Regions from separate parts of the Polaromonas sp. P1_F9 genome, predicted to be linked through region 1. Evidence: predicted binding sites of a transcription regulator. Region 1 holds the regulator's gene; each other region holds the start of a gene.

The links. The regulator LexA, encoded in region 1, represses DNA repair genes until DNA is damaged. The targets are predictions, from matches to a motif close to ACTGTATNNNNATACAGT.
Region 2: a site for LexA is predicted at 2,024-2,041, ahead of AC1DYR_RS05930 (DNA topoisomerase IV subunit B). Genes of this name have one in related genera too.
Region 3: a site for LexA is predicted at 5,893-5,910, ahead of AC1DYR_RS05755 (PA0069 family radical SAM protein). Genes of this name have one in related genera too.

What each region holds. Positions count from the first base shown of each region.
Region 1 is NZ_JBFUBT010000003.1:27,367-37,595, forward strand. It holds gene AC1DYR_RS09085 (type IV pilus assembly protein FimV) at 1-2,094, shown strand, start outside; gene AC1DYR_RS09090 (D-2-hydroxyacid dehydrogenase family protein) at 2,154-3,161, opposite strand; gene lexA (transcriptional repressor LexA) at 3,830-4,534, opposite strand; gene AC1DYR_RS09100 (asparaginase) at 4,675-5,631, shown strand; gene adk (adenylate kinase) at 5,727-6,383, opposite strand; gene kdsB (3-deoxy-manno-octulosonate cytidylyltransferase) at 6,570-7,328, opposite strand; gene AC1DYR_RS09115 (Trm112 family protein) at 7,366-7,548, opposite strand; gene lpxK (tetraacyldisaccharide 4'-kinase) at 7,529-8,599, opposite strand; gene AC1DYR_RS09125 (ExbD/TolR family protein) at 8,622-9,050, opposite strand; gene AC1DYR_RS09130 (MotA/TolQ/ExbB proton channel family protein) at 9,047-9,685, opposite strand; gene xseA (exodeoxyribonuclease VII large subunit) at 10,029-10,229, shown strand, end outside.
Region 2 is NZ_JBFUBT010000002.1:176,738-186,966, reverse strand. It holds gene AC1DYR_RS05940 (SDR family oxidoreductase) at 1-485, opposite strand, end outside; gene AC1DYR_RS05935 (MFS transporter) at 677-1,897, opposite strand; gene AC1DYR_RS05930 (DNA topoisomerase IV subunit B) at 2,088-4,058, shown strand; gene AC1DYR_RS05925 (lytic transglycosylase domain-containing protein) at 4,058-4,930, shown strand; gene parC (DNA topoisomerase IV subunit A) at 5,058-7,409, shown strand; gene AC1DYR_RS05915 (6,7-dimethyl-8-ribityllumazine synthase) at 7,500-8,012, opposite strand; FMN riboswitch at 8,140-8,301, opposite strand; gene AC1DYR_RS05910 (RidA family protein) at 8,406-8,858, opposite strand; gene AC1DYR_RS05905 (transglutaminase family protein) at 9,088-10,002, opposite strand; gene AC1DYR_RS05900 (circularly permuted type 2 ATP-grasp protein) at 10,020-10,229, opposite strand, start outside.
Region 3 is NZ_JBFUBT010000002.1:136,854-147,082, forward strand. It holds gene fghA (S-formylglutathione hydrolase) at 1-743, shown strand, start outside; gene AC1DYR_RS05735 (phosphoethanolamine transferase) at 804-2,498, shown strand; gene AC1DYR_RS05740 (transporter substrate-binding domain-containing protein) at 2,630-3,427, shown strand; gene AC1DYR_RS05745 (amino acid ABC transporter permease) at 3,522-4,190, shown strand; gene AC1DYR_RS05750 (GNAT family N-acetyltransferase) at 4,211-4,651, opposite strand; gene AC1DYR_RS05755 (PA0069 family radical SAM protein) at 4,740-5,837, opposite strand; gene AC1DYR_RS05760 (hypothetical protein) at 5,986-6,252, shown strand; gene AC1DYR_RS05765 (DOPA 4,5-dioxygenase family protein) at 6,331-6,678, shown strand; gene AC1DYR_RS05770 (acyltransferase family protein) at 6,750-7,835, opposite strand; gene AC1DYR_RS05775 (NAD(P)H-dependent flavin oxidoreductase) at 7,910-8,872, opposite strand; gene AC1DYR_RS05780 (acyl-CoA dehydrogenase) at 8,971-10,229, opposite strand, start outside.

The DNA.
Region 1 (10,229 bases):
CTGCTGATGGGCGTTGCCGTCCACAGCATGGCCTTGTCGCTTGGGCGCATGCGCGGCGCCACTCTTGTCGGACGTCCCCTTGATGTCACCCTGTCGGCGCAACTGGACGGCGCGGAAGGGCTGTCTGCAGTCTGCGTGGCGGCTGATGTGTTTTTTGGCGACAGCCAGGTTCCCCAGGACAAAGTTCGTGTCATCACGTCGCAAGGCGCTTCCGGTGAAGCGCTGATCCGCATCCGCACAAGCTCCGGCGTCGATGAGCCGGTGGTGACACTCTATGTGCGTGAAGGATGCCTGCAGAAAAACACGCGCAAGTATGTGCTGCTGGCGGAAGTGGCCGGAGAAAACACCAGCCCGATTCCCGCTGTCGGCGGAGAAGCCGTGGCGACTGCGCCTCTGGTGGCGCAGATGCCTGGTGTTGCTGGCGCCGGCGGCAACGCCACAAAGGCACAGGCAGGCTCCGCGCCCTCCAGTCCGGGAAAAGCCCCAAGAGCGAGGTCCGGAAAAGTCCCGCCTCCCGGAGGCAGTGAATTGCGATCGGCTACTTCAGTTGGGTTGCCGCAGACAACGCCTGCTGTCCGCGGGGCTGGCAAGTCCGCATCCAAGCCGGCGGATAAGCCCCGTTCTCGCCTGAAACTTGACCCCATTGATATGGCGGCCGAGCGCGACCCTGTGCTCCGGTCTTCGCCGGAGCTGCTGACGGAGCCCTCAACAGACGCCCAGCAGCGCGCTGCCGCCGCCGCATTGTGGCAGGCGCTGAATGCCCAGCCGCAAGACATGGTGCGAGACAACCAGCGCCTGAAGTCGCTGGAAGCCGACGTTGCCGGCATGCTCGCGCAAAGCCAGAAAACCGAAAAAGCTGTGACGGAAATGCGTGGACAGCTTGAGCAGGCACGCGGCGAACGCTATAACAACTGGCTCGTATACGCCCTTTACGCCTTGCTGGCCGCCTCCCTTCTGGCGATCCTGGTACTGTGGATGCGTAGCCGACAACAAAACCGTGTCAGCCGGGGATCATGGTGGGGCAAAGGGTTTGCCGAAGACAGCGCGCCTTATGTGACTGAGGGTGCGGGTAACACCGGGAAGGCCTATTTACGCAGGGCTCCAGAAGCTGAATCGTTGAGCGCCGGGCCTTTGCCCGATTCGCTGGTTGATTTCGATCCCAGCGAACCATTTTCCGAGGCGCCGAAAAATACGCCGGCTTCAAGCGCCGTGGCGCGCCCAAGGGTTGCCGAATCCAGATTCCCTTCGGAATTTCTGCCTAGCCTGAGCGGGATCAGCAGCATGCCGCGGATTGTGAATGCCGAAGAGCTGTTTGATGTGCAGCAACAGGCCGATTTCTTCCTGTCGCTCGGCCGGCCCGACAAGGCCGTAGATGTTCTGCGCCACCACATCATGGACAACGTGGAAACAAGCGCGCTCGTCTATCTCGACCTGTTTGACCTCTATCACAGCTTGGGACGCCGGGAGGATTACGACGCGTTGCGTACGGACTTCAACAAGATGTTCAATGCCAAGGTGCCGGCATTCGACGAATACGCGGCGAATACGCACGATCTGGAGTATTACACGGAGGCCCTCTCGCGGATTGAGGCCCTCTGGCCAACGCCCAAGGTACTCGACGTACTTGAAGAGTCCATATTCCGCAAACCGGATTCGCGGGGAGAGGTCTTCAGCCTGGCCGCCTATCGCGAGCTGTTGCTCCTCCACTCGATCGCAAAAAGGATTGTTAGCCGGCCGCCCGGCGAAGCCGAAGCACTGGTCAAACCATCGGACGCACCGTCGATTCCGACCATGCCGGATACGCTCCCAAGCGTCGCAGGCTTTGGACCCACCAGCATCCAGCCGCTGTCAGCCCGGTTCCAGATCGTAGCGCCCTTGCCATCTCCTGCCGTGGCAGGTGCAACCGACCCGACGCAGCCTCCCGCGTCCCCCCGGCTTGGCCTTGATATTGATTTGAGTGCAGGTGAGGGTGGGGACCTGGCGCCGTTTCCATCGATCGACGCTGGTGCGCGGCCGCCGCAAGCCGCTGCCAACAATCTCATCGAGTTTGACCTCGACTTTCCAGATTCTTCAGGGTCGACGCAGAAAACTTGAGCGAAAGTTTCAGCTTGGGCTCCGTTTTGCGAGCACCTGACCAGGCTGGGCGCGTTGCGTCAGCGCCGTACTTGCAGGGCACCCGGATTGACGATATTGGTAGGCGTGCCCTTGATGAAGTTGACAACATTGTCAAACGCCGCACCAAAGTACAGCTCGTAGCTGTCCTGTTCAACATAGCCGATATGCGGCGTGCAAATGCAATTTTCGAGACGGAGCAGCGCATGGCCTTGCAGGATGGGCTCTGATTCAAACACATCAATGGCCGCCAGGCCGGGCCGTCCGCGATTGAGGGATGCAATCAGCGCTTCCGGTTCGATAAGCTCCGCCCTTGACGTATTCACCAGCAGGGACGTGGTTTTCATGCGCGACAGGTCTTCCAGTGTGACGATGCCGCGTGTCTCCGCGTTGAGCCGCAGGTGAAGGCTCAATACATCGCTTTGCTCAAAGAATTCGGCTTTGCTGGCTGCGACTTCAAAGCCATCGGCCTGTGCCCGCTCCAGCGACGCGTCGCGGCCCCAAATGACGACACGCATGCCGAAGGCCCTGCCGTAGCCGGCCACAATTTGCCCGATCTTCCCGTAGCTCCATACCCCCAATGTCTTGCCCTTGAGGACGGAGCCAATGCCGAAGTTGGGTGGCATCGAGGCTGACTTGAGCCCTGCCTGCTGCCAGGCGCCATGCTTCAAGTGGGCTACATAGTGGGGAATGCGGCGCATGGCGGTCATCACCAGTGCCCAGGTCAGCTCCGCGGGTGCCGTAGGAGACCCAATGCCCTCGGCAACCGCGATGCCGCGTTCTGTGCAAGCCGCGACATCTATATGGCTTCCGACACGGCCTGTCTGGGCAATCAGCTTGAGTTTGGGCAGCTTTTCAATAACTTGCCGGTTGAGCTGGGTTCTCTCCCGGATCAGGACGATGACATCGGCATCCTTGAGGCGGACGGACAGCTGGCCGATGCCTTTAACGGTATTGGTATAGACCTTGGCGGGGTAGGCTTCAAGCTTGGCCGCGCAGGTCAGCTTCCGCACCGCGTCCTGGTAGTCGTCGAGGATCACAATATTCATGCCGATATTGTGCCTGCAAGATTTTTCTTCCTTTCCGCCGGGGTCACTTCCGACTTGGGATTTTGTATCTCAAGGAAACGCGCCAGATTGCGCCGCAAAACGCCCAGGGCTGAACTTTTGGCAGGTGTTTTCCGTACCGGTTATCGCAAAGGGGCTTCCCGCTGGCTCATGCGCTCAAGTTCTGCACAGACGTCGGCCATGCGGCCGGATATCACCATACGGCCGGCACACGCAGGGCTGACGTTGGAATCAAACTCACGAACAACTCGCAGCCGGCTGGGGCGGGACTCCTTGACAGAGCGTTGGACGGCAAGAGCGCCGGTTGCGCGCGCAGTCGGGGCGCGCGTTGCCGCGAAATCGCCGGAAGCAAAGGGTAGCGCAAGCTGGTGAGATCTGAGCTGTGCGCCGGCTGGCGCGGAAAGCCGGCTTGCCCCAGCCATGCCCTGCGCCGGCAAAAACAATGACACCAATGCCTGCACGGGTGCAAGCAACACTGACAACATTGGTGAGTATGAAAAACTGGTGATTCCCATGATGAACTCCTGTATGAGAGAGGTTTACACAGGCAGGATTGCAGACTGGCAAATTGCCAGGAAGGCCTCGCACCAGGGTGTTGGCCACCACAAAGGCCAAACGCCCGCCACCTGGTGCGCGGCCAGGTGAGCGGCCTACATCAGCATCGTGTTGCGAATGAGACCGACGGCCAGGCCTTCCAGCTCGAAAGGCTCACCGGGCTCGACCACAATGGTTTTAAAGTCCGGGTTTTCGGGCAGGAGTTCGATCAGGTGCTTGTTGCGGCGAAAGCGCTTGACGGTCACTTCATCACCCAGCCGGGCCACGACAATCTGACCATTCTTGGCTTCCTTGGATTGCTTGACGGCCAGCAGGTCGCCATCCATGATGCCTGCGTCCCGCATGCTCATGCCGCGGACCTTGAGCAGGTAGTCGGGCTGGCGCTGAAACAGGCTGCTTTCAAAATAATAGGTTTGCTCGACATGTTCCTGCGCGAGAATCGGGCTGCCAGCAGCAACCCGCCCCACCAGAGGTAGGGCGAGTTGGGCCAGGCTTTGCAACGGCAGGGAAAACTGTTTGATTCTGGATTCGTTCAGGCTGCGAAGGGCGTCGTTGCGCAGACGTATGCCGCGTGAGGTCCCGCTGACCAGCTCGATGACGCCTTTGCGGGCCAGCGCCTGCAAGTGCTCCTCGGCGGCATTGGCAGAGCGAAAGCCAAGCTCGGCGGCGATTTCAGCACGGGTAGGCGGGGCGCCCGTGCGCGCGATGGCGCTCTGGATCAATTCCAGAATTTGCTGCTGGCGCGCAGTGAGCTTGGGAGCCTCAGGGGGAAAATGCGAAAAGTTATCGAGTGTGCTCATCACTGTTGCTCCTTGAATCACAACTTAAGCCCGCTTGCGTATTGCCTGCTGGCTTTGGGTACGCAACGTTGCCGTAGCTGTTTTAATATCCAGTAACTGTATTTTCATCCAGTTTTTAAAAGATTGCAAGTTTACGTTTTATGCATCCTCAAAATATTGTGATTCTGGGCACTGGCGGCACGATTGCCGGGCAGGCTGCGAGTGCGTCGGACAACATCGGCTATATCGCTGCCCAGGTGGGCGTTGAACAACTTGTTGCGGCGGTCCCGCCTTTGGCCAGGTTCGGCCCCCTGATGACCGAGCAGGTCGCGCAGGTCGACAGCAAGGACATGAGCTTCGAGGTATGGGTGCGGCTGGCCGGCCGCGTCAGTCACTTTCTGGCCCAGCCGGACGTGCAGGGCATTGTCATCACGCACGGAACGGACACGCTGGAAGAAACAGCATATTTCCTTCATGCGGTGTGCCGCCCCGATAAACCTGTGGTGCTGACCTGCGCCATGCGGCCCGCGACGGCGCTGGTGCCTGACGGCCCCCAGAACATGCTGGATGCCATGGCGGTGGCGCGTCATGCAGGGGCTAGGGGTGTTGTTGCGGTGTGTGCCGGAACCATCCACAGCGCGCTGGACGTGCAGAAAGTGCATACCTACAAGGTGGACGCCTTTGACTCCGGTGATGCCGGGCCGATTGGCTATGTGGAGGAAGGATCGCTCAGGTTAATGCGAAATTGGCCTGAAGCCCATGTAAAACAAGCACTAGCAGCTATCAAAATGATAGTAAACCCCATAATTCCGTTCCAGTGGCCGCGCGTTGAGATTGTCATGAACCATGCCGGCGCCAGTGGTGCGGTCGTGGACGCGTTGCTGGTGCAGGGTATTCAGGGGCTGGTGGTGGCTGCCACGGGTAATGGCACCTTGCACCATGCGCTGGAAGCGGCCTTGCTTCGTGCGCGGTCTGCGGGGGTGCGGGTCGTCTGTGCGACAAGGTGTCTCAATGGCCGGGTCTTGCCCACACCGGGGGATCTGTTTTCTGATTCGCAGGGGCTGAGCCCCGTGAAGGCGAGGATAGCGATGATGCTTGAGCTGTTGGCGCAAAGCTGAACCCCGACTTCCGATTCCGGTCTGCCGGGAACGGAATGAAAAAAGCCGTCGGGCTGACGGCTCTGGGATGCAGATGGATTCGCTGGAGGCTCGATTCAACCCGCCAGCGCTTTGAACGCCCGGGCGGTGATCTCGTCAACACCGCCCATGCCGCTGATGGCACGGTATTTTGGGGCCAGTTCAGGCTCTGACTTTGCCCAGCTGGAGTAGTACTCCACCAGCGGACGGGTCTGGGCGCTGTAAACCTCCAGGCGCTTGCGGACGGTTTCTTCCTTGTCGTCATCGCGCTGGATCAGCGACTCGCCGGTCACATCGTCTTTGCCTTCGACCTTGGGCGGATTGAACTTGACGTGATAGGTACGGCCTGAGGCGGGGTGCGAACGGCGTCCGCTCATGCGCTCGATGATGGCGTCGAAGGGGACGTCGATTTCAAGAACGTAATCCAGCTTGACGCCGGCAGACTTCATGGCGTCGGCCTGCGGAATGGTGCGCGGAAAGCCGTCAAACAGAAAGCCCTTGGCGCAGTCGGGCTGGGCAATGCGCTCTTTGACCAGATTGATGATCAGGTCGTCGCTGACCAGTGCACCCGAGTCCATGATTTTTTTGGCTTCAATGCCCAGCTGCGTGCCGGCTTTGACGGCCGCACGAAGCATGTCGCCGGTGGAAATCTGGGGAATGCCGTACTTCTGGCAGATGAAGGTCGCTTGCGTCCCTTTGCCCGCGCCAGGCGCGCCCAACAAAATCAGTCTCATGGATGTCCTCGGATTTTATGAATTCTTGAAGTCAGTCCCGAACCGCCGGCCGGTTTCCGCAGGGGCTGCTTGACAGGTATGGAGGGCTGCCGACACGTCCTGCAGGCCTCACACTTGTGTTTTTCCCAAGGATAGCATGCACCCCTGACAGCAACTTACGAGCCGGCGTTATGCCAGGAGGGCAGGTCAGGAAAACAGCTTGCGGGCAAGGTCCAGGTCTTCCGGGGTGTCAACGCCCGGCCCGGGCGCGTCGCCGGTGATGTGCACGGCGATGCGATGGCCGTGCCACAGCGCCCGGAGTTGCTCAAGGCACTCCAGTTGCTCGAGTGGCGACTGGGGAAGGCGCGGGAACTCCCGCAGAAATCCCACCCGGTAGCCGTAAATGCCGACGTGCCGGAGTGGCCGGGGCAGGCTGCTGCCGGCCTCCCACCACGCCTTGCCGGTAAAGTCGCGCGCGGCCGGAATGGGTGAGCGGCTGAAGTAAAGGGCCGTATGGCGCGCGTCAAGCACCACCTTGACCACGTTGGGGTTGTTCAGGTCGGCCAGCTGCTGGATGGCATGCGCCGCCGTGCTCATGGCGCAGTCCGGGCGCACGATGAGCAGGCGCGCGACCGCGTCGATCAAGGCCGGGTCAATCAGCGGCTCGTCACCTTGCACGTTCACCACAATGTCGTCGTCCGCGAGTCCCAGCACGCTGCAGGCTTCCGCAAGCCGGTCGCTGCCGCTGGGGTGGTCTCCTCGTGTCAGCACGGCGACGATGCCGAAAGACGCGCATTTTTCGATGATTTCGTCGCTGTCGGTTGCGACGACGGTGCGCAGGGCAGTGCTCTGCATCGCGCGCTGCGCCACACGCACGACCATGGGTGCGCCGCCGATGTCGGCCAGCGGCTTGTTGGGCAGGCGTGTAGAGGCCAGTCTGGCCGGAATGAGGACGGTGAAGCTCATGCTTTCGGGGTCTTGCCTGTGTTTTTCAAGGACCCGTTCACAGGCCGAGCTCTTCGTCGGTCAAGGTCCGCGCTTCGCTTTCCAGCAGCACGGGAAGCCCGTCGCGTACCGGGTAGGCGAGGCGGGCGCTGCGGGAAACAAGTTCCTGTTTTTCCTGGTCGTAGTCGAGCGGGCCTTTGGTCACAGGGCAGACCAGCAGTTCAAGCAGTTTGGTGTCCATGGCCTGATGGTAAGGGAGAAATCAGCGGGGCCAGCCGGGCATCGAGTGCGGCAAAGAACGCTGGTTCGGGCGTAAACACCAAAGGCACGGCCAGAACCTCCTTTTGTGACGTGCCCTGCAGTGCAAAAAGCTTGACAGCGTCTTTTTCGGTGCACAGCACCACACGCCCTCTGAGTGCCTCCGCTTCCAGGTCTTGATCGGTGAAGTCATGGTGGTCGGGCAGGGCCGTTGTGGCCTGCAGCGTCAGGCCGGTTTCCCTCAGCATTCCGAAAAATGCTTCAGGATTGGCTATGCCCGCAAGTGCCGCCAGAGGCCGGCCCCGCAGGCTCGCCAGCGAGACCGGTTCGTCCCGGGCGGAATAAGCTTCGTTGCCCAGTTTCCGGTTGGAAACAAACCCTTCAAATGCCGGTTTTTGCCCGGTGTGCAGCACAAAATTCAAGCCAACCCGTTCGCGTGCGGGCCAGGGCTCACGCAACGGGCCTGCCGGTAGCAGCCAGCCGTTCCCCACACCTCGGTCGTCGAACACGGCAATCTCGATATCGCGCTGCAGGGCGTAGTGTTGCAGACCGTCGTCACACACGACTACAGCCGTGCCCGGATATGCCGCAAGCAATGCGCGCACGGCGTCTGCGCGCTTGCCGGCAACAAAAACAGGCGCACCCGTTGCGCGCTTGATAAGGGCCGGCTCGTCGCCTGTGAGATGAGGGGATCCGCCGGGGACCACCTCCAGGCAGGCGGTGCCGTGCCGTCCATAACCTCGCGACACCACCCCTACCCGTATCTGTTGCGCCTGCAGATGTTTCACTAGGGCAATCACCAGCGGTGTTTTTCCGGCGCCGCCGGCGATGACGTTTCCGACCACGATCACCGGAACGCCAAAATATTCGGACCGGAGAATGTGACGGCGATACAGCACCCACCGCAGCCGCACGACCAGGCCATAGGCCTGGGCCAGCGGCCAGAGCAGGCATGCCAGCCAACCCCGTTTGCGCCAGGCATTCTGCAAAATCTGTTTCACGTGATGACAGCCATTTCGCCGCGAAGGCTGCATGGAATGGGCAACCGGCCCTGGCCTATCTGGCCCCGGCCGTTGCGGCGCTTTGCGTTGCAAATGTGATTTGCGTCAGCCCCTGGCGGCGTGCGGCCTCCATGACGGTGATGACGGCTTGATGTGTGGCGTTTGCATCAGCGCTGATGATGATGACGCTTTCCTTGCCGGCTTTCGCTGCTTCGGCCAGCGCGGCTCCCAGCACTTCGATGCCACGGCCTTCCACCAGAGTCTTGTTGACCATGTAGCGGCCGTCGCTGCTCACGGCAACGATGACTTCCTTGGGATAGTCGCGCTGCTGTTCGGCGTTGGCGATCGGCAGCTTGACCTGAAGTTCGGTGAACTTGCTGTAGGTGGTGGACAGCATCAGGAAGATCAGCACCACGAGCAGCACATCGATGAAGGGGATCAGGTTGATCTCCGGCTCGTCATGAGGATGGGGTCGGAAGTTCATTTTCTGAGGGTATTGAGGTGGCGTACAAAACGCTCGGCCGCCAGCTCCATCGTCAGCAGATATCCGTCCACGCGCGCCCGGAAATAGCGCCAGAAAATCAGCGAGGGAATGGCCACCATCAGGCCGAAAGCCGTGTTGTAGAGCGCAATCGAAATGCCTTGTGCCAACTGGGCGGGGTTTCCGCCGGCGGCATTGCTCACACTTCCACCACCTGCCTGGGAGCCGAAAATCTCGATCATGCCTATGACTGTGCCCAGCAGGCCGAGCAGGGGGGCGGCAGAGGCGATGGTGGCCAGGGCTGCCAGATACCGCTCCAGCTTGTGGGCCGCCTTGCGTCCGGCGCCTTCCAGCGTGGAACGCAGGTCATCTTCGCTGATCCGTGGATTGGTATTCAGCGCGCGAAAACCGCTGGCAAGAACTTCGCCGAGCAGCGAATTTTGTTCAAGCTGCGCCACGACATCGGGGGAGGGGACGGAGGCGCGGGAGACGGTGATGGCTTCGTCAAGCAGCTTGGCGGGGGCGACTTTTCGGGTTTTTAGGCTGGTAAAACGCTCGATAACCAGAGCAAGGGCCAAGACAGAGCAGGCAACCAGGGGCCAAATCGGCCAACCTGCGGCTTGTATGATCGAAAACAATGCACATCTCCAGGCAGTAAGTTGTGGTGGATTATGGCTTACAGAAACTGCCATCTCGTTGCAGCCGAGCCTGATCTGTTAAATGTTCGCAACAACGTCATCGGTGTCAGACGTAGCCCACAGAAGCTGTGGATAACTTTGTTAGCAAGTGGTGGCGCAGCGGCCTGCAAGCCGCGTCAAATCGTGCATGTGACAGAACGATGAAATTTTGAGCAGAATTAAGTTATTCAAAATCAATGAGTTACACGAATTTATCTCGATATCCGCGGGAAACCCAGGGTTTGAGCCTTGAGGGGCGGCTCTCTGTGGAGTATTACACCCGGATTGCCAAGGGGGTTTAGGCGTGTTTGATGCCTCGACTCCTTCGGAGAAGCCACAAGCGGGAGCGCGCGACGCGGGCATTCGGGTATGGCCCGTCGGGTCTTTGCTGAGGGCTATTTCAGACAGCCTTGAAGCCCGATTTAACCCCGTCGCGGTGCAGGGTGAGATCAGCGGGTTTTCACGGGCAGCCAGCGGCCACTGCTATTTTTCCCTCAAAGATGAA
Region 2 (10,229 bases), on a different contig from region 1:
ATGGCGAATTTGGTGGCGCTGTAGGCGGTGCGGCCCGGCACGCCGATCAGGCCCGCCAGGCTGGAGACCGCCACGATGCTCCCGTGGCGCACTTTTAAATAGGGCAGGGCGGCATGGGTGCACCAGACACTGCCCCAGAGGTTGATGCGCATCAGCTGTTCGTACCAAGCCAGGTCCTGGGCCTTGACATCTTCAAAAAGGGCTTGTGCCGACATGCCTGCGTTGTTGATCAAGGCATCGATTTGCCCGAACCGGCCGATGGCGGCGGCCACCAGCTGGCGGCATTGGTCTTCATGCGACACATCGGTCTTGACGGCCAGGGTCAGCGCCCCATGGGCAACGCATTGGCCCGCAACCTCATTGAGCAGTGCTTCATTGCGCGCGGCCAGCACCAGCGCCACGCCGGCGCCGTGGGTTTTGGCCAATTGCCGCGCCATTTCAGCGCCTATGCCGTCCGAGGCTCCGGTAATTACTATTGTTTTCATAGCTGCTTGCGCCCGTCCTGATTGGGCCGCAGCCCAAAACACACATAAAACCCCTGGACAGGGCCTTGCACTAGAAGCAGGCCCAGACCTGGTTGGCGAGTGTGAACAGGAAATCCGGCCGTGTGTAGAGGGCAAACACCCCCAGCGACGCGATGATCGCGAGCGTCCACAGGCCGATTCTTTTGGCCATGTCAGGCCCCTTGGGGCACGGCCGCGCGTGCAATCGGTGATTCACGCACAGGCAGGTTCACCAGCGCGGCAAACACGCCCAATGCAATCGCGATGTACCAGACGATGTCGTAGCTCCCCGTGCGGTCATATAAGTAGCCGCCCAGCCAGACGCCCAGGAAGGAACCGATCTGGTGGCTGAAGAAGATAAAGCCGCCCAGCATCGACAAGTGCTGGATGCCGAAGATTTGCGCCACGACGGCGTTGGTCGGCGGAATGGTCGACAGCCACAGCAGGCCCATCAGGCTGGCAAAGATGTAAACGCTCAGGGGGCTAAGCGGCGCCGCCAGGAACACCGCAATGACTACCGCGCGCGAGAGATAAATCGTCGCCAGGATCTTGCGCTTGGCAATTTTCTGGCCCAGCGAGCCCGCAATATAGGTGCCGAACACATTAAAGAGGCCGATCAGCGCCAGCGCATAGCTTGCCACCTGGGGAGACAGGCCCTTGTCCTTGAGGTAGCTGGGCATGTGCACGCCGATGAACACCACCTGGAAGCCGCAGACAAAGTAGCCCGCCATCAGCAATTGAAAGCTCGGGTACTTGAAAGCCTCGCGCAGCGCCTGAAGGATAGTTTGCTCACGCTTGGCGGGCTGCCCACCGGTGAACCCACTTTCGCGCAGGCCCAGCGCCAGCGGCGCAATCAGCAGCACCGCGCCGCTCAGCACCAGCAGAGCCTCTTTCCAGCCCAGGCTGCTGATCAGGAAACCTTCGGTCGGCACCATCAGGAACTGGCCGAACGAGCCCGCCGCCGCGGCCACGCCCATGGCCCAGGAGCGCTTGTCGGCTGAAATATTGCGCCCGATCACGCCGTAAATCACGGCATAAGTGGTTCCGGCCTGTGCGGCACCAATCAGCACGCCGGCAGTCAGGGTGAACAGGAAACCGGTGGGTGACAGCGCCATGCCCACCAGGCCCAGCCCGTACAGCAGCGCGCCGCCCACGATCACGCGGAAGGCGCCAAAGCGGTCAGCCGCCATGCCGGCGAAGATGCCGAACACGCCCCAGGACAGGTTTTGCACCGCCAGCGCAAAAGCAAAAGTCTCGCGCGTCCAGCCCTGCGCCTGCGTGATGGGCTGTAGCCAGAGGCCAAAACCGTGGCGAATGCCCATGGACAGCGTGACGATGGTGGCGCCGCAGATCAGGACCTGCAGCATGGAGAGTTTTTTGGTTTCGGTGGTCATGGACGGGCCGCCGCGAGCGGCGAAAAAAGAAAGGTCTGGAGCGGAGAACGCGCTATCTGCCGACTGTAACGAAAATGGCAAAACACTGCCCGGGCCGCACTTCGTTCCGTGTCTCAAATCAGGTTGACTGTATGTCTATACAGTTACTTTGCCGGCCCCGACTACAATTGCGGCAATTCTTTCATCTGCCATGGCTGACAAACTACCCACCGAATATTCCGAAGGTTCGATCCGCGTGCTCAAGGGCCTGGAGCCCGTCAAGCAGCGCCCGGGCATGTACACCCGCACCGACAACCCCCTGCACATCATCCAGGAAGTGCTGGACAACTCCGCCGACGAGGCCCTGGCCGGCTTTGGCAAGAAGATCAAGGTCACGCTGCACTCTGACGGCTCGGTCAGCGTGGATGACGACGGCCGTGGCGTTCCTTTCGGCCTGCACCCTGAAGAAAAGGTGCCGGTCATCGAGATCGTCTATACCCGGCTGCACGCGGGCGGCAAATTCGACAAGGGCAAGGGCGGCGCCTACAGCTTCTCGGGGGGGCTGCACGGTGTCGGCGTGAGCGTGACCAATGCGCTGTCCAAGCGGCTGGAAGTCACCTCTTACCGTGAAGGCATGGTCGCCCACCTGGTGTTCTCGGGCGGCGACGTCATTGAAAAGCTGCACCTGCGCAAAAACGGCGAGGGAGACCGCAAGACGGGCACTACCGTCCGCGCCTGGCCCGATTCCAAATACTTCGAATCGGCCGCGCTGCCCATGGCCGAGCTCACGCACCTGCTGCGCAGCAAGGCGGTGCTGATGCCCGGCGTCACGGTCACGCTCACCAACGAGAAAACCAAAGACACCCAGACCTGGCTCTACAAGGGCGGCCTGCGCGACTACCTGATGCAGACGCTGACCGGCGACCCGGTGATCCCGATGTTTGAGGGCGAAGGTTTTGCCGACGCTTCGCACGAGAGTTTTGCCGAAGGCGAGGGCGCGCAGTGGTGCGTGGCCTTCACCGAAGAGGGCCAGCCGGTGCGCGAAAGCTACGTCAACCTGATTCCCACCAGCGCCGGGGGCACGCATGAAAGCGGCCTGCGCGACGGCCTCTTCAATGCCGTCAAGAGCTTTGTCGACCTGCATTCGCTGCTGCCCAAGGGGGTCAAGCTCTTGCCGGAAGACGTTTTTGCCCGCGCAAGCTATGTCCTGAGCGCCAAGGTGCTCGATCCGCAGTTTCAGGGCCAGATCAAGGAACGCCTCAATTCACGCGACGCGGTGCGGCTGGTATCCAGCTTTGTGCGGCCGACGCTGGAGCTTTGGCTTAACCAGCACGTCGACTACGGCCGCAAACTGGCCGAACTGGCCATCAAGGCCGCCCAAACCCGGCAGAAAGCCGGCCAGAAGGTCGAAAAACGCAAGGGCTCCGGTGTCGCCGTGCTGCCCGGCAAGCTGACCGACTGCGAAAGCCGGGACCTGGCGCACAACGAAGTCTTCCTGGTCGAGGGCGATTCGGCCGGCGGCAGCGCCAAGATGGGTCGCGACAAGGAAAGCCAGGCCATCCTGCCGCTGCGCGGCAAGGTGCTCAATACCTGGGAGGTCGAGCGCGACCGCCTGTTTGCCAACACCGAAATCCACGACATCGCGGTCGCCATCGGGGTGGACCCGCACGGCCCCAATGACACCCCAGACCTCTCCGGCCTGCGCTACGGCAAGGTCTGCATCCTGAGTGACGCCGATGTGGACGGCTCGCACATCCAGGTGCTGCTTTTGACCCTCTTTTTCCGCCACTTCCCCAAATTGATCGAATCAGGTAATGTCTATGTGGCCCGGCCGCCGCTGTTCCGGGTAGACGCGCCGGCCCGTGGCAAAAAACCGGCATCCAAGGTGTATGCCCTGGACGAAGGCGAGCTGATTGCCATTTTGGACAAGTTACGCAAGGATGGCGTAAAAGAAGGTGCCTGGAGCATCAGCCGCTTCAAGGGCCTGGGCGAGATGAATGCGGAACAATTATGGGAAACCACACTCAATCCTGACACCCGCCGCCTGTTGCCCGTGCAACTGGGCAACCAGGATTTTCTGCAAACCGAGACGCTCATCACCAAGCTGATGGGCAAAGGCGAGGCCGCAGCGCGCCGCGAACTGATGGAGTTGCACGGTGACGCCGTGGAAATAGATATTTGATGAATTCTTTTTTGACGTTGTATTCAGCCTTGCCGCGCCTTGCACGCCTGTTACGCGCGCTGGCCCTGCCCCTGGCCGTCTTTGGGCTGGCTACGCTGTTTGCGGCGCCAGCCCGGGCCGACATCTGGGGCTATGTGGACAAAGACGGCATTGCGCATTTTTCGGCTGTGCGGCTGGATGAGCGGTATGAGCTTTTCTTCCGTGGCGCTGAAAGTTTCAGCGCAGGCGACAACGTTGCCAAAAGCGGCAAAGCCGTCGGCAACGGCGCCAACCGGGCCACCGGCGTGGCCAATGCGCCGCCCAAGCTGCTGGCTTATTTTGATGTGTCGCCCAATTACAAGGCCGTCAAGCACCTGTTGCGCGAAGCTTCCGCCAAGCATGGCATCGACTACGAGCTGCTGCAGGCCCTGATCGCCACCGAATCCGGATTCAACACCCAGGCCGTTTCGCCCAAGGGCGCGGTCGGGCTGATGCAGTTGATTCCACCAACAGCGGAGCGCTACGGCGTGCGGGCTACCAAGGATTCCACCATCCACAAAAAGCTCACCGACCCCAAGACGAATATCCGGGCGGGCTCCAGCTACCTCAGCGACCTGATTGCCATGTTCCCCGGTCAGCTTGAACTGGCGGTCGCGGCCTATAACGCCGGCGAGGGCGCCGTGCAGCGCGCGGGCAACAAGATCCCCAATTACCCTGAAACAAAAAACTACGTCAAAACCGTGATGCAGCTCTATAACCACCTCAAGCCGCCCAGCATGATGGCCGGCCGTGTCCGCATGGAAATGATGGGCGGCGCAACCGGCCGCAGCAACATGGTGTCGCCCACTGTGGTCTCCACCGCTACGGCAGAGGCCCAGCCCGAGCAGAACTGAGGTCACAATGCGCCGTGTGTTCAGCCCGGCAGCCTGAAAAACGGCATTCCTTTTGTAACCCTGTGCCAGCCGCACCCGCGTGTGCCGGCATGCGTCACGCCACCTTACCCGCCAAGCCAAACTCAAGATGGATCTCTTTACACCGGACGCAGTAGCCCCTATTCCCGAACCCGCCGACCAGGATTCCCTGGCTGCGTACGCGCAGCGGGCTTACCTTGAATATGCGCTCAGCGTTGTCAAGGGCCGCGCCTTGCCTGACATTTGCGACGGCCAGAAACCAGTGCAGCGCCGCATCCTGTACGCGATGCACCGGATGGGGCTGTCGTTCACCAACGCTGCGCCTGCGGGTCCGAAGGCGCGCAAAAGCGCCAAGGTGGTCGGCGACGTGCTGGGCAATTTCCATCCGCATGGTGATACTGCTGCTTACGATGCGCTGGTGCGGATGGCGCAGGATTTCAGTCTGCGCTATCCGCTGATCGACGGCCAGGGAAATTTCGGCAGCCGTGACGGTGACGGCGCGGCCGCCATGCGCTATACCGAGGCGCGCCTCAGTCCGATCGCGCGCCTGCTGCTTGACGAAATTGACGAGGGCACGGTCAACTTCATGCCGAACTATGACGGCACGACGGAGGAACCCAAGCTGCTGCCGGCACGCCTGCCGTTTGCGTTGCTCAACGGCGCCAGCGGCATTGCCGTCGGCCTGGCCACCGAAATCCCCAGTCACAACCTGCGCGAAGTGGCCGACGCCTGCGTGGCACTCATCAAGACGCCCAAGCTCAGCGACGAGGAGTTGTACACGCTGATCGCCGGGCCCGATTACCCGGGCGGCGGCCAGATCATCTCGAGCAGCGCGGAAATCGCGGCAGCTTACAACACGGGCCGCGGTTCGCTCAAGGTTCGCGCGCGCTGGAAGATTGAAGAACTGGCGCGCGGCCAGTGGCAACTGGTGGTGCAGGAACTGCCGCCCGGCGTCAGCACCCAGCGCGTGCTGGAGGAAATCGAAGAGCTGACCAATCCCAAGATCAAGACCGGGAAAAAGGCCCTGAGTCAGGATCAGGTGCAGCTCAAGCAGACCATCCTGGCCGTGCTCGATGTGGTGCGCGACGAATCCAGCAAGGACGCCGCTGTTCGCCTGGTGTTCGAGCCCAAGACCAGCAAGATCGGCCAGTCCGAACTCATCAATACCCTGTTGGCCAACACCAGCCTGGAAAGTTCCTCGTCCATCAACCTGACCATGGTCGGGCTGGACGGCAAGCCGACGCAGAAAAACCTGCGGCAGATGCTGCTGGAGTGGATCGAGTTCCGCCAGACAACGGTGCAGCGCCGTTCGCAGTTCCGCCTCGACAAGTTGCTGGCACGCATCCACATTCTTGAAGGCCGGCAGCTGGTGCTGCTCAACATCGACGAGGTGATTGCCATCATCCGCCAGTCGGACGAACCCAAGGCTGCGCTGATTGCGCGCTTCAAGCTCACCGATGTCCAGGCCGATGACATTCTCGACATCCGCCTGCGCCAGCTCGCACGACTGGAAGCCATCAAGATCGAGCAGGAGCTCAAGACCCTGCGTGAAGAGCAGGGCAAGCTCGAGGAAATCCTGGCCAGCCCGGCCGCCTTGCGCCGCCTGCTGGTCAAGGAAATCGAGGCCGACGCCAAGCAGTTCGCCGATGCACGCCGCACGCTGATCCAGGCCGAGAAAAAAGCCGTACTCGAAGTCAAGGTGCTCGACGAACCGGTCACTGTGGTCATCAGCGACAAGGGCTGGGTGCGCGCACGCAACGGCCACGGACATGACCCGGCAGGCTTTGCCTTCAAGTCCGGCGACGGGCTTTACGGTACCTTTGAATGCCGCACCGTCGACACGCTGCTGGCCTTCGGCTCACGCGGCCGCATTTATTCGGTGCCGGTGTCTTTGCTGCCCGGTGCGCGCGGCGACGGCCAGCCGCTTACCACCCTGATCGACCTGGAGTCCGGCACGCAGCTGGTGCATTATTTTGCGGGCCCGTCCAATGCCGCATTGCTGCTGAGCGCCAGCGGCGGCTACGGCTTCCTCGCCACGGTCGAGAACATGACGTCGCGCCTCAAAGCCGGCAAGGCCTTCATCAGCTGCGCCGAAGGCGAAACCATTTGCAGGCCGTCGCACGCCGCCTTCAACAGCGGCGCCGCGCCTTTGGTGCCGGCCACGCATGTGGCTTGCGCCTCGACGAACGGCCGTATCCTGACCTTTGAAATCGCCGAACTCAAGATGCAGGCCGCCGGCGGGCGCGGCCTGATGCTGATCGACCTTGAAGCCAAAGACACTTTGGCCGGTGCAGCCGCTTACACGCGCAGCGTGAAGATCGAAGGCATTGGCCGCGGCGGCAAGGCGCGCGAGGAGACGCTGGAAATCCGCAGCCTGAACAACGCCCGTGCAGCGCGCGCGCGCAAGGGCAAGGCGGCCGACCTGGGCTTCAAACCCACCGGCATCAGCCGCGTTGAGTAAAACTGACTGAAGGCCATAACTGGCGGGCGCAAGAAGCTATTGATTTAATAGCAAGATGCTGCGCTCGCCGGTCTGCCAGCTATCCAGCAATCAAGCTGCCAAGAGCAGATCAAGCTTCTTCAGGCCGGCCACCGTCTCCAGGCAGGCTTGCGCCACTTCCTTGCCCTTGGTCAGGAAATGCGCGGTGAAGAACTTGCGGTGTTCGTCATGCTCATGAAAATGCTGCGGCGTCAGCACCGCTGAAAACACCGGCACGCCGGTTTCCAGCTGGATGCCCATCAGCGCGCTGATCACTGCATCGGCCACAAACTCATGGCGGTAGATGCCGCCATCGACCACCAGCCCGCAACAGACCACGCCTGCATAACGGCCCGACTGTGCGAGTTTTTTCGCGTGGAGCGGAATCTCGAACGCGCCGGGCACTTCAAACGTGTCGATGGATTCAGCGGCGACGCCTTGCCGGGCCATCTCGGCCAGGAAGGCACCGCGGCCCTGATCCACGATGTCTTCGTGCCAGGACGACTGGATAAAGGCGAAACGTGCCTTGGTGGGTGCGCCGCCCGAACGGGAAGCTGAAGGTGGGGAAATATCTGTCTGACTCATGGAATCCTCTTTGCCAGGTGTTACCAGAATCAGGGCGCACGAGCCTGCGGCCAGCACGTGGGAGAACCAACAGCCGCTGCGGAGAACCCGCACCCAGCCATAGGCGCCCACGGCACAGCCGTAAACATCGCGCTCTCTTTCATCCGGACTGTGACCGTCGGCTTTGGAGTTGAACCAAATCTGCTGACCCTGGTTGCCATGTGAAGCACGGCAACCAGGCGCTCGCGGGCTGATGCAGTCGCCTGCAAACACCGCCGGTGGGGAATTTCACCCCGCCCTGAGAACGCTGCCCGGCGAAATGGCCGAGCGCTACGAGTTTAAGCCGGGCCGCCAGATAGCGCTTGTCGCCGGCGCGTCGGCCCCACAGCCATTGCGGGTGCTGCGGTAGCCGGCTTATTCGACTTCAGCAACCAGGTCGATTTCGACGCAAGCGCCCATGGGAACCTGGGCCGCGCCAAAGGCGCTGCGTGCATGCTTGCCGGCGTCGCCGAAGACTTCTGCAAACAACTCGCTGGCGCCATTGGTCACCAGGTGCTGCTCGGTATAGTCGCCGGTCGAGTTGACCAGGCTCATGAGCTTGACGATGCGCTTGACCTTGCCCAGGCCGACGGCGGCTTCGAGTGTGCCCATCAGGTCGATGGCGACCGAGCGCGCGGCGGCCTTGCCTTCTTCTGTCGTCATGTTCTTGCCGAGCTGGCCGACGAGGGGCTTGCCGTCCTTCTTGGCAATATGGCCGCTCAGGAACACCAGGTTGCCGGTCTGCACGAAGGGCAGGTAAGCTGCCAGGGGCGTTGCCACGGTGGGCAGGGTGATGTTCAGTGCTTTCAGCTTGTCGTAGGCGCTCATGATGGTCCTTTTGGTGAAGAAAAATGGTTCCTGCCCAATGGGAGAAAGCGCGAGCAGCTATGTTTTTGATAGCAAATGAGGCTGCGCGGCCGGCTGGCAGTGCAGGGAATTGTAGGATGGTGCCCGGGTTCCGGAGGCCTTTGGGGTCATGAAAGGAATTGATGGAGCGGTGGCGCAGTCACGTTTGAGGGTGCGTTGCTGGAGGAGCCACCAGCCTTGCGAAAACCGGTCAGTTCCCGGCGCTTGCCAACGGCTCCACCGTAACGGCCACGTCGAGGACGTGCTGTGCGCCGCCGCGTATCACACCGCGCATGGGCGATACATCGAGGAAGTCGCGGCCGATGGCCAGCGTGACGTAGTCTTCACCAGGTGCGCGGTTGTTGGTGGGGTCGAAGTCGAGCCAGGCGCCGAGGCCGGGGCAGTACACCGAAGCCCAGGCATGCGAGGCGTCGCTGCCCACCAGCCGTGGCTGGCCGGGCGGTGGCGTGGTGAGAAGGTAGCCGCTGACATAACGCGCCGGCAGGCCCATGGCGCGGCAGCAGGCCACCATGATGTGCGCGAAATCCTGGCATACGCCTTTGCCCAGCTTGAGCGCCTCGAGCGCAGGCGTGCTGACTTCGGTGCTCTCGCTCTCGTAGGTCATGGCGCTGTGAATGCGTTCCATCAGGTCGCGCGCCGCCTCGGGCAGCGGCCTGCCCGGCAGGAAGCTGGGGCGGGCAAATTCGATGAAGGCATCGTCGCGCGGCACATAGGGTGAGGCGAAGAGGAATTCGGAGGCGCTGTCGTAAGCCGCGCCGGCGCGGTAACGGAACTGTTCGCGCACCTGCTCCCAGGCGGGCGATGCAGGCTTGCCCGTGGACAAGGTCGCTTCTGATTGCAGCGGGTTGAGGGCCGATGTGGAGACAATGCTGTCGGCCACCACGGTCAGGCTCTCATGTGCCGCCTGCAGGGAAAAGTAGGTGCGCGTGTTGCCGTAGACGTCTTCGGTTTCGCGCAGCTGGACCGGTTCGGGATTCACCCGCAGCGCATAGTCCAGCAGGGTCTGGCCGTTTCGGCTGGCGGGCTTGAGGTGCACCACATGGTGCGCGTTTTCCACCACCGGGGTATAGCGGTAACGGGTTTCGTGAACGACATGAAGCAGCACGGGAAAACTCCTAGGGCTCAGGCGCCCAGGCTCTGGCTGGCAGAAGCCGCGTGGCTGAAGTAGCGGCGGCTCAAGGTGTCTGACAGCTCCAGCGCGGCATCGCAGCATTGCTCGAGCAGCTGCACCAGCCGCCCGTCATGTTGCCCGCCGTTTTCATCTTCGCTTTCACCGGTGCTGGCCTGCGCTTCCTGGCACAAATCAGCCAGGGCCCAGCTGCCGGGGTCGGG
Region 3 (10,229 bases), on a different contig from region 1:
AGATGGTGCCGGCGCTGATCTACCTGGCGGGCCTCACCTGCAACGAAGAAACTTTCATGATCAAAGCCGGTGCCCAGCGCCTGGCGGCCGAGCTGGGCCTGGCGCTGATAGCGCCTGACACCAGCCCGCGCGGCGCAAAGATTCCGGGTGAGACCGACAGCTGGGATTTCGGCCGCAGCGCGGGCTTTTACCTTGACGCGACACAGGCGCCGTGGTCGCAGCACTACCGCATGGAGAGCTACATCACGGCAGAGCTGCTGCCGCTGCTGACGGGCGCCCTGCCGATTGACGCAGGCCGCATCGGCATCTTCGGCCACTCGATGGGCGGCCATGGCGCGTTGACGCTGGCACTCCGGCATCCGGATCTTTTCACATCCGTCTCTGCGTTTGCGCCCATCTGCGCGCCCAGCCACTGCCCGTGGGGGCGCAAGGCCTTCACTGGCTACCTCGGCAGCGATGAATCAAACTGGGTTGAACATGACGCCACCGCCTTGATGAACCTGATGCCCGCGGCGCCCTACCCGGGCGGCATACGCATAGACCAGGGGCTGGACGACAAATTCCTCGCCGAGCAGCTGTACCCCGAGCTCTTTGAAACGGCCTGCGCCAAAGTAGGCCAACCGCTGGCGTTGCATCGCCATGCAGGTTATGACCACGGCTACTACTTCATCGCAACCTTCATGGCCGAACACCTGCAGCACCATGCGCGGCAGCTGGGTCTGGCCGCGGCCGTGGCCGCTTGATTGAAGGCTGTGAGGCTGCCTTAAGCCTGCATTAAGGCCGCCCCAATACAATCCAGCGCTATGCCGCTGCGCCCTTCCCCTTCCGCATCCTCCACATCGCGGCCCGCTCCCCTGGCCACTGTGCGGCAAGACGCCGGCATGCAGCCGTTGTGGCTGGTGGTCATTGCAAGCCTCTGGATGGCCACGGCATGCAATGTGGCCTTATGGCGCGAACTGGCCCGCCTGCCCGGCCTCACTGGCGGCCAGGCTGTCGTCATCAGCATTGCGCTGGCGCTGGTGATCACGCTGGCCACCACGGCGCTGCTCAGCCTGCTGGCCTGGCGCTGGACGCTCAAGCCGGCCATCACGATCTTCCTCTTGTCGGCGGCCTTCGGCGCCTACTTCATGATGGCCTACGGTGTGGTCATCGACAAGACCATGATGATCAACACGCTGCAGACCGATGTGCGCGAAACACGCGACCTGCTGAACTGGCGGCTGCTGGCCACGGTGACGGCGCTGGCGGTCCTGCCGATGGTCTTCTTGTGGCGGCAAAAGGTCAGGCGCGCAGGCGCGGTGCGACAAGTGCTTGTCAACGCGACCACCTTCACCGGCGCCTGCGTGTTGCTGGTGCTGGTGGTGTTTGTGTTCTTCCAGAGCATCGCCTCTGTGATGCGCAACTACACGTATGTGCGCTACCTGATCAATCCACTCAATTCCTATTACGCGCTCGGCGCCATCGCAGCCAAGCCTTTCCAGCGCGACGAATCCGTCGTGCTCCCTCTGGGCGAAGACGCCAGACTCGGCGCCAATTACACAGCCCAAACCAAACCGCCGTTGCTGCTGCTGGTGTTGGGCGAAACAGCGCGCAGCGCCAACTTTTCACTCAACGGCTACGGCCGCCCCACCAACCCGCTGTTGGCCAAAGAAAACATCGTGAGCCTGCGCAATGCGTGGTCGTGCGGCACCAGCACGGCTGCGTCGGTGCCTTGCATGTTCTCCAATTTCGGGCGTGAAGCCTATGATTCGCGGCCCACCAACTACGAAGGCATGCTGGACGTGCTGCAGCGCGCGGGCCTGGCCGTGCTGTGGATCGACAATCAATCGGGCTGCAAAGGCGTGTGTGACCGCGTGCCCAACATGAACACCGTACAGCTCAAAGTACCAGGCCTGTGTGATAGCGGCGAATGTTTTGACGAAGTCATGCTGCACGGCATTGACGAACGCATTGCCGCGCTGCCGGCCGAGCGCCGCGCCAAAGGCGTGGTGGTCGTGATGCACCAGATGGGCGGCCACGGCCCGGCGTATTACAAGCGCTCGCCGCAAGCTGTCAAAAAATTCCTGCCCGAGTGCACCGACAACGCGCTGCAAAGCTGCAGTCGCGAAGGCCTGCTCAATGCGTACGACAACAGCATCGTCTACACCGACAAATTGCTGGCGTCTTCCATCCAGTGGCTCAAGGCGCAAGAAGCGCGCAGCGCACCCGCCCTGCTCTACCTCGCCGACCATGGCGAGTCGCTGGGCGAGAACAACCTCTACCTGCACGGCATGCCCTATGGCATCGCACCCGAGGTGCAAAAACGCGTGCCGTGGATCACCTGGCTCTCGCCCGGATTCGAGCAGCGCAACAAGCTGACCACCGCGTGCCTGAAGCAGCAGTTGGACGCGCCAGTGAGCCACGACAACTACTTTCACTCGGTGCTCGGCCTGATGAATGTGCAGACCAGCGTCTACAAGCCCGCGCTCGACATCTACGCCCACTGCGCCAAGCCCTGAGTTCACGCGCAGCGTCCGCGAAGCATCCGGATTCGCCGTAGGGCTTTTGCTGCCGCGCATGCACCAAAGTGGCGGCAGATTTAATATTCAATATTCATCTCAATAACAATTCTCTTATGCAAGAGTTGAATATGAATATTCGCAAGGCCGCCGCCTCCACTATCACTTCCACACTCCTTTTGACGCTCGCGCTCAGCGCCAGCGCAGCCGACCTGCTCGACACCGTCAAGCAGCGCGGCACACTCAAAGTGGCGCTCGAAGGCACCTACCCGCCCTTCAACTACAAAGAGGGCGGCCAACTGGCCGGCTTTGAAGTAGAGCTGGCCAATGCCCTGGCGCAAAAGCTGGGCGTCAAAGCCGAGTTCTCCACCAGCGAGTGGAGCGCCATCCTGGCGGGCCTGCAGGCCGGCAAATACGACGTCGTGATCAACCAGGTCGGTATCACCGATAAACGCAAGGAGACCTTTGACTTCTCCGAGCCCTACACCATTTCGGCCCCGCAGCTGATCATCCGCAAGGACGAAAAGCGCGAGTTCAAGACGCTGGCCGACCTCAAGGGCAAAAAGCTCGGCCTGGGCCAGGGCACCAACTACGCCGACATCGCCAAAAAAGTGGGCGGCATCGACGTGAAAACCTACCCCGGCGCGCAAGAGTATTTGCAGGATCTGGCATTGGGCCGCATCGACGCCGCGCTCAACGACAGCCTGCTGATTCCGTACATCGTCAAGCAGACCAAGCTGCCGCTCAAGCCCGGTGCACCCGTGGGTGACCTTGAAAAATCCGGCATTCCTTTTGTGAAGAACAACCCGAAGTTCAAGGCCGCCATCGACAAGGCGCTGGCAGACCTGCAAGCCGACGGCAGCTTCGCGAAGATCTCCACCAAATGGTTTGACCGCGACGTGAGCAAGCCGCCTGTCGCCGTGAAATAACCGAAGTAACATTCGATCAGCCGCGCGCCGCCTTCCGGCAGGCGCCCTGAAACACCCCGGCTCTTCGCCGGGGTTTTTATTTGTGGAGACTCCCATGGATCTGTCTGGCTTGACCCAGTTGCTGCGCGACGCTTTGCCGCTGATGCTCAAGGGCGCCGCGTGGACGCTGCTGCTGGCAGTGGCATCTGTTTTCTTCGGCGCCATCGTCGGCACCCTCGTGGCCGTCACGCGGCTGGCCAAGGTGCCTGGGCTTTCGCAATTTGCAACGCTGTATGTCAGCTGCATGCGCGGCACGCCGCTGCTGGTGCAGCTCTTTGTGATTTATTTTGGGTTGCCCAGCATCGGCATCCAGTTCGACCCGATCAGCGCGGGCATCCTGGGCCTGAGCCTGAATGTGGGAGCCTACCTTTCAGAAACCATTCGCGGCGCGATCAACGGTGTGGAACACGGCCAATGGAATGCAGCCCGCAGCCTGGGCCTGACGCAAGCGCAAACGCTGCGCTATGTGATCGGCCCGCAGGCCCTGCGCCTGGCAGTTCCCAGCCTTTCGAACAGCCTGATCAGCCTGATCAAGGACACCTCGCTGGTGTCGGTGATTGCCGTGGGCGAGCTGATGCTGGCGACCAAGGAAGTGATTGCCACGACCTTTCAGCCCTTTCCGCTGTACCTGGCGGCGGCGGGCATTTACTGGGCGATGAGTGCCTCATTCGAAACGCTGCAGAAAAAGCTCGAAGTGCGCCTCAACCGCAGCTACCTGCGCTAGCGAAGCACCGGTCACCAAAATCAGGTGTCGCTGATCAAACCACTCTGAATCGCCTGCTCGGTATTCGCAAAAATCGCCATCGCGGTCAGCATGTGCCGAAAGCCAAGCTTGCGGTAAAACGGTTCCTTGCCGGCGACCGCATACAGGATGATTTTTTTGTGGCCACTGGAAAGCTTCACCAGCGCCGCCACCATGTCTTTGCCCATGCCTGATCCCTGCCGGTCCGGCGCCACTGCGATGTCGCAGATGTAAGAGCAGTCCCTGCCGTCTGCTACCGCACGGCCGGCGGCAATCAGCCTGCTGCCCTCATACACAAAGCACTTGAACATGCTGTTGGAGAAGACGATCTGCAGGTCCGCAGGCTTCTTGTCGCCCAAGGGGGCAAGGCGGTAGAGATTGGAGAGCTCTTCCCAGTCCGCATCGGCCATGCCTTCCGATGAATATTTCCACTCGAGGGCCAAGGTGAACTCCTTTAATTTTCAGACAGCATGAGGTGTGATGCACACACTTGTTGGACTATAGCCCTCGCGTCGAACTGACGCGTGCCCCTCAGAACAGCCTGCCCTGCCCTTCGGCACCCGCAGCCGCTGGCGGCCGGAACCGGCTCAGATCCAGCTCAATACGCTGGCGATTAAAGCCGATCCGGTTGCAGGCTTTCTCAAAACGCTGCTTGATGAGCTCAGCCCACAGGCCGTGGCCCTTCATGCGCGTGGCGAAGTCGCTGTCGTAGTCTTTGCCGCCACGCATTTCGTGGATGCGCGCCATGATGCGCGCGGCGCGCTGCGGGTAGTGCAGCTCCAGCCACTCCTTGAAAATGGGCGCCACTTCCCAGGGCAAGCGGATCACGGTGTAGAACGCGCTGCGTGCACCGGCCTCCCAGGCCGCCTCCAGCACATGCTCCATGTCGTCGTTCACAAACGGGATTTGCGGCGCCACGCTCACGCCGACAGGAACGCCGTGCTCTGCCAGCGTGCGTATGGTGCGCAGGCGCCGATGCGGTGCGGCCGCGCGCGGCTCGAGCTTGCGCGCGAGTTCGCCGTCGAGCGTGGTGATGGTCACGTAGGAGGCGGCTAGCTTGTCGGCGGCCAGCGGCGCCAGCAAGTCGAGGTCGCGCTCCACGCCGCTGGATTTGGTGATCAAAGAGAACGGGTGCCGCACTTCCTGCATCACCTCGATGATGCCGCGCGTCAGTCGCAGCTCGCGCTCGGCGGGCTGGTAGCAGTCTGTGGCCGAGCCGATGTTAAGCAGCTTGGGAACATAGCTGCGTTTGCGCAGGTCGGCGCGCAACACCTCGGCAATGTTGCGCTTGGCGATGATTCTGGTTTCAAAGTCCAGCCCCGGCGAAAGGTTCAGGTAGCTGTGCGTGGGCCGCGCATAGCAGTACACGCAGCCATGCTCGCAGCCGCGGTACGGGTTGATGCTGTAGTCAAAAAAGATGTCGGGCGAATCGTTGCCGACGATGGCGCTGCGGGCGTCTTCCATCGTGACCGTGGTTTCGATCCGGGGCGCTTCGTCCGCCGCGCCTTCTTCCAGCGTTCCCCAGCCATCGTCCCATGCGTTGCGCACGTCTTTCTCAAACCGGTGCGGCATGCGCGTAGCAGTGCCCCGGCCCTTGATGGCATGGAGGGGGATGACGGCGTCGGACATGGGTCAACAGGATTTTGGTTGGAGGCAGGGCAGCGCTCGGCAGGGGCGCATAGATACTGTATATAAATACAGTATATTCAAACAAAAACCCTTTGGCAAATGCCTGCGGCAGTGCCCGCAATAATGGGTTTAAAGCAGGAGACATACCATGGCACACATACTGGCAAAACTCACCGGCGCGCCGCTGGCCGCCGTCAAACAACAGCTGAAAGATGACGCGGACGAACATGCGAAGCAAGGCATGCACCTGGAGCATCTTTGGCAAAACGCGGAAGACGCGGCCGAGGTGTTTTTTCTGTTTCAGGTGAAAGACCTGGCGCATTGCCAGCGGCGCATGAAGCAGACGCATGCAAAAGCCCGCGAAGAAAACCCCGATGTACCGCTACCGACCCTGATGTTTCTGGAGGATGCCTGAGGCTCATCCAACGCGTGATTGATACGCCCCTTTTCTATTTTTCCATTTTTCCTTCCCTCTCCTCCCTTCCGTTTCACCATGATTCAGCGACCTGAAAACCTTTATGCCCGCTACCACGCCCACGTGTATTTCGGGCCCGGCACCGTTGAGCAGGCACGTGCCCTGTGCGAAAAAGCTGGCGCGCTTTTCGGGATTGCCGTGGGGCGGGTGCATGAACGAGAGGTGGGACCGCACCCGCGCTGGAGTTGCCAGCTGGCATTTGACCGTGCGGCGTTCGGCAGCGTCATTCCCTGGCTCGAAGAACACCGCGACGGGCTGGATGTGTTTGTGCACGGGCTTACCGGTGACGACCTGGCCGACCACACCACGCATGCGTCATGGCTGGGCGAGCCTGCCGCGTTGAAGCTGGAGATGTTCAGGCGGTGAGCCGGGCTCCGGTTGAATGCTATTAATTCAATAGCTGCTTGCGCCCGTCCAGAAAGGCGAAGAGCTGCTTTTTAACGCAAATAAAAGCGACTCAGCCAGCGCGGCCGCAAAGGAATCGGCCGAGATTCCACCGACTGATACAGCACCCAACCCGCCAGCAGCGACAGCAGGAACGCCGACAACAGGCCCAGGACGTTTGCCGCAAGTTGCGTGGGCCAGAAATGGCTCACGATGGCATTAACCAGCAGGCACACCGGAAAGTGGATGAGGAACACAGAGTAGGACATGCGGCCCAACTGCACCAGCCGGCGTTGCTGCAACCACCGCACCGGCCAGGCACCTGGCTGCAGCACCGCCAGCCCGACCAGGCCGAAGGCGGTAACGAGCGCCACGACCAGGCGCCCCCTGAAATCCAGCGCCAGAGCCAGCCCGCCCATGACCGCCAGGGTCACGAGCCAGAAGCTGCGCCGCGCGCCGAGACGGTTTGCGGCCCAGAAGGCCAACATGCCCAGGGCATAGGAGCCGCAAAAATAGAGGGCGGTGACATCAAAGGCCGGCAGGCGGTTAAAAAACAGCAGCGAGGCCAAGGCGACCATCAGAATGAGGCTGACGCCGAGCGGGGCCGAAACCGAAGTGGTGTGTGTTGCGTCGCCGTCATGCGGCTGAAACTGGAACCGCCGGGCAAAGGCAAAAATGAGAACCGCCATGGCGTAGAGCTGGAAGTCGATGGCCACGTACCAGACACCGGCAGAAAGCGCGTCCTGCCCGAGCAAGTCCTGCAGCAGCAGGACGTGGGCCAGTAGCTGGTGCACCGTAGGGACCTCCGGCACCGAATGATGTGCGAACCAGGGCCTGACCAGCGCGGCCACGAGCATGCTCACGGCCAGCGCCACCAGATAGGGTTTGACGAGCCGCCAGTAGCGGCGAAAAATCAGGGCGCCAGGTGCGCCGAACACGGCCACACCCTGTGGCGCAAGCGAGGCCGCCGCCAGAAAACCACTCACGACGAGGAACACCTGCACAGCCATGCGGCCGTAGTCGTAAAGCCAGTCCATCAGGGCCGGTGCAAACGGGTGCACCACATCCGACATCGGGCCATAAAAAGCCAGGTGATGCAAAACAATGAGGACGCAGGCCAGCCCTTTGAGGGCATCCATGCCGGGAAAGCGTCGGGTTGCGGTTGTCAAAGCGGGTGTTTCAGTCGCAGCGCTGCTCTGGGTACCGATGACGCTTAAGCGCAGACCCGTTGGCGTGCCAGCTCGTACTCGCGCCTGAGCTGGTCCACAAAGGCCGCGGCGCTTTGGACCTTGCTGACAGAGCCAATGCCCTGGCCGCAGCCCCAGATGTCTTTCCAGGCCTTGGACTTGCTGCCCTCGCCGCCGCCAAAGTTCATGGTCTTGACGTCGCCTTCGGGAAGGTTCTCAGGATCCATGCCGGCTGCGCGAATCGACGGCGCGAGATAGTTGCCGTGCACGCCGGTAAAGAGGCTGCTGTAGACGATGTCGTCGGAGTTGCCGTCGACGATGGCCTGCTTGTAGGCGTCGGCCGCGCGCGCTTCGTCTGTCGCGATGAAGGCCGAACCGATATAGGCAAAGTCTGCGCCCATGGCCTGCGCGGCCAGCACCGCGCCGCCAGTAGAGATGGCGCCGGACAGCGCCAGAGGGCCGTCAAACCACTGGCGGATTTCCTGGATCAGCGCGAACGGGCTTTTGACGCCCGCATGGCCGCCCGCACCGGCGGCCACGGCCACCAGGCCGTCGGCGCCCTTTTCAATTGCCTTGCGCGCGAACTTGTTGTTGATGATGTCGTGCAGCACCACGCCGCCATAGCTGTGGGCGGCAGCGTTGATGTCTTCGCGTGCACCCAGGCTGGTGATGTAGATGGGCACCTTGTACTTCACGCACATCTCCATGTCGTGCTCCAGCCGGTCGTTGGACTTGTGCACGATCTGGTTGATGGCAAAAGGCGCGGCGGGTTTGTCGGGGTTGGCCTTGTTGTGGGCTGCCAGTGCCTCGGTGATCTCGGCCAGCCACTCATCGAGCTGCGACGCAGGCCGGGCGTTAAGCGCGGGCATGGCGCCGACGACACCAGCCTTGCACTGCGCGATGACCAGCTTGGGGTTGCTGATGATGAAGAGCGGCGAACCGATGATGGGCAAAGGCAGCTTGTTCAATGCGCCGGGCAGTCTGGACATGGTGGCTCCGTTGTTATTCTGAATTCAAGAAAAAACATGCTGCATCCCTTTACTGACGCGCGCAAGCAGCTATCAAATAAATAGCAGTGTATGCAAGGTCAGAACGCGTCCAGCGCCAGCGCCGTGACGCTGTCTGCGCCTTCCACAATGCTGTCGCGCACGCCAGGCGCCTTGGTCAGCAGGTGGTCGGCGTAAAAGCGCGCGGTGGTGATCTTGGCCTGCATGAAGGCAACATCAACACCCTGGGCGATTTGCTCTTGCGCCACCAGCAGCGAACGCGCCATCTGCCAGCCGGCCACCACATTGCCCGCGAGCATGAGGTAAGGAACGCTGCCGGCAAACACGGCGTTGGGGCTGGCCTTAGTGTTGCCCGCCACGAAATCCACCACATCGATGAATGCCAGGCGCGCGGCCTTCAGGCGCTTGGCCACGGCCAGCGCGTCGGCGCTGCCCTGCTTGAGCAGCTCGCCTTCGGTTTTCTCGATCTGCGCGGCAATCGCCCTGGCCGTCTGGCCGCCGTCGCGCAAAGTCTTGCGGCCGATCAGGTCGTTGGCCTGAATGGCGGTCGTGCCTTCGTAGATGGTCAGAATCTTGGCGTCGCGGTAGTACTGGGCCGCGCCGGTTTCTTCAATAAAGCCCATGCCGCCGTGCACCTGCACACCCAGCGAAGTCACTTCCAGGCTCATTTCAGTGCTGTAGCCCTTGACCAGTGGCACCATGAATTCGTAAAACGCCTGGTTCTGCTTGCGCACATCCGCATCGGGGTGGTGATGGGTCGCGTCATAAGCGGCAGCTGCCACGGAAGCCATGGCGCGGCAGCCTTCAATGTAGGCGCGCATGGTCATGAGCATGCGCTTGACGTCCGGGTGGTGAATGATGGGCGCGCTGGCCTTGATGGAGCCATCGACAGGTCGGCTCTGCACGCGGTCTTTGGAAAATTCCACAGCCTTCTGGTAGGCGCGCTCGGCAATCGCGATGCCCTGCATGCCGACCGCGTAGCGTGCCGAGTTCATCATGATGAACATGTACTCGAGGCCGCGGTTTTCTTCACCGACGATGTAGCCGACGGCGCCGCCGTTGTCACCGTATTGCAGCACGGCGGTGGGCGACGCCTTGATGCCCATCTTGTGCTCGATGCTCACGCAGTGCACGTCGTTGCGCGCGCCCAGGGTGCCGTCTTTGCCGACCATGAATTTTGGCACGACAAAGAGGCTGATGCCCTTGACACCTTCGGGCGCGCCGGTCACGCGGGCGAGAACGAGGTGCACGATGTTCTCGGCCATGTCGTGCTCACCATAGGTGATGAAGATCTTGGTGCCGAAAACCTTGTACGTGCCGTCGGGCTGCGGCTCGGCAC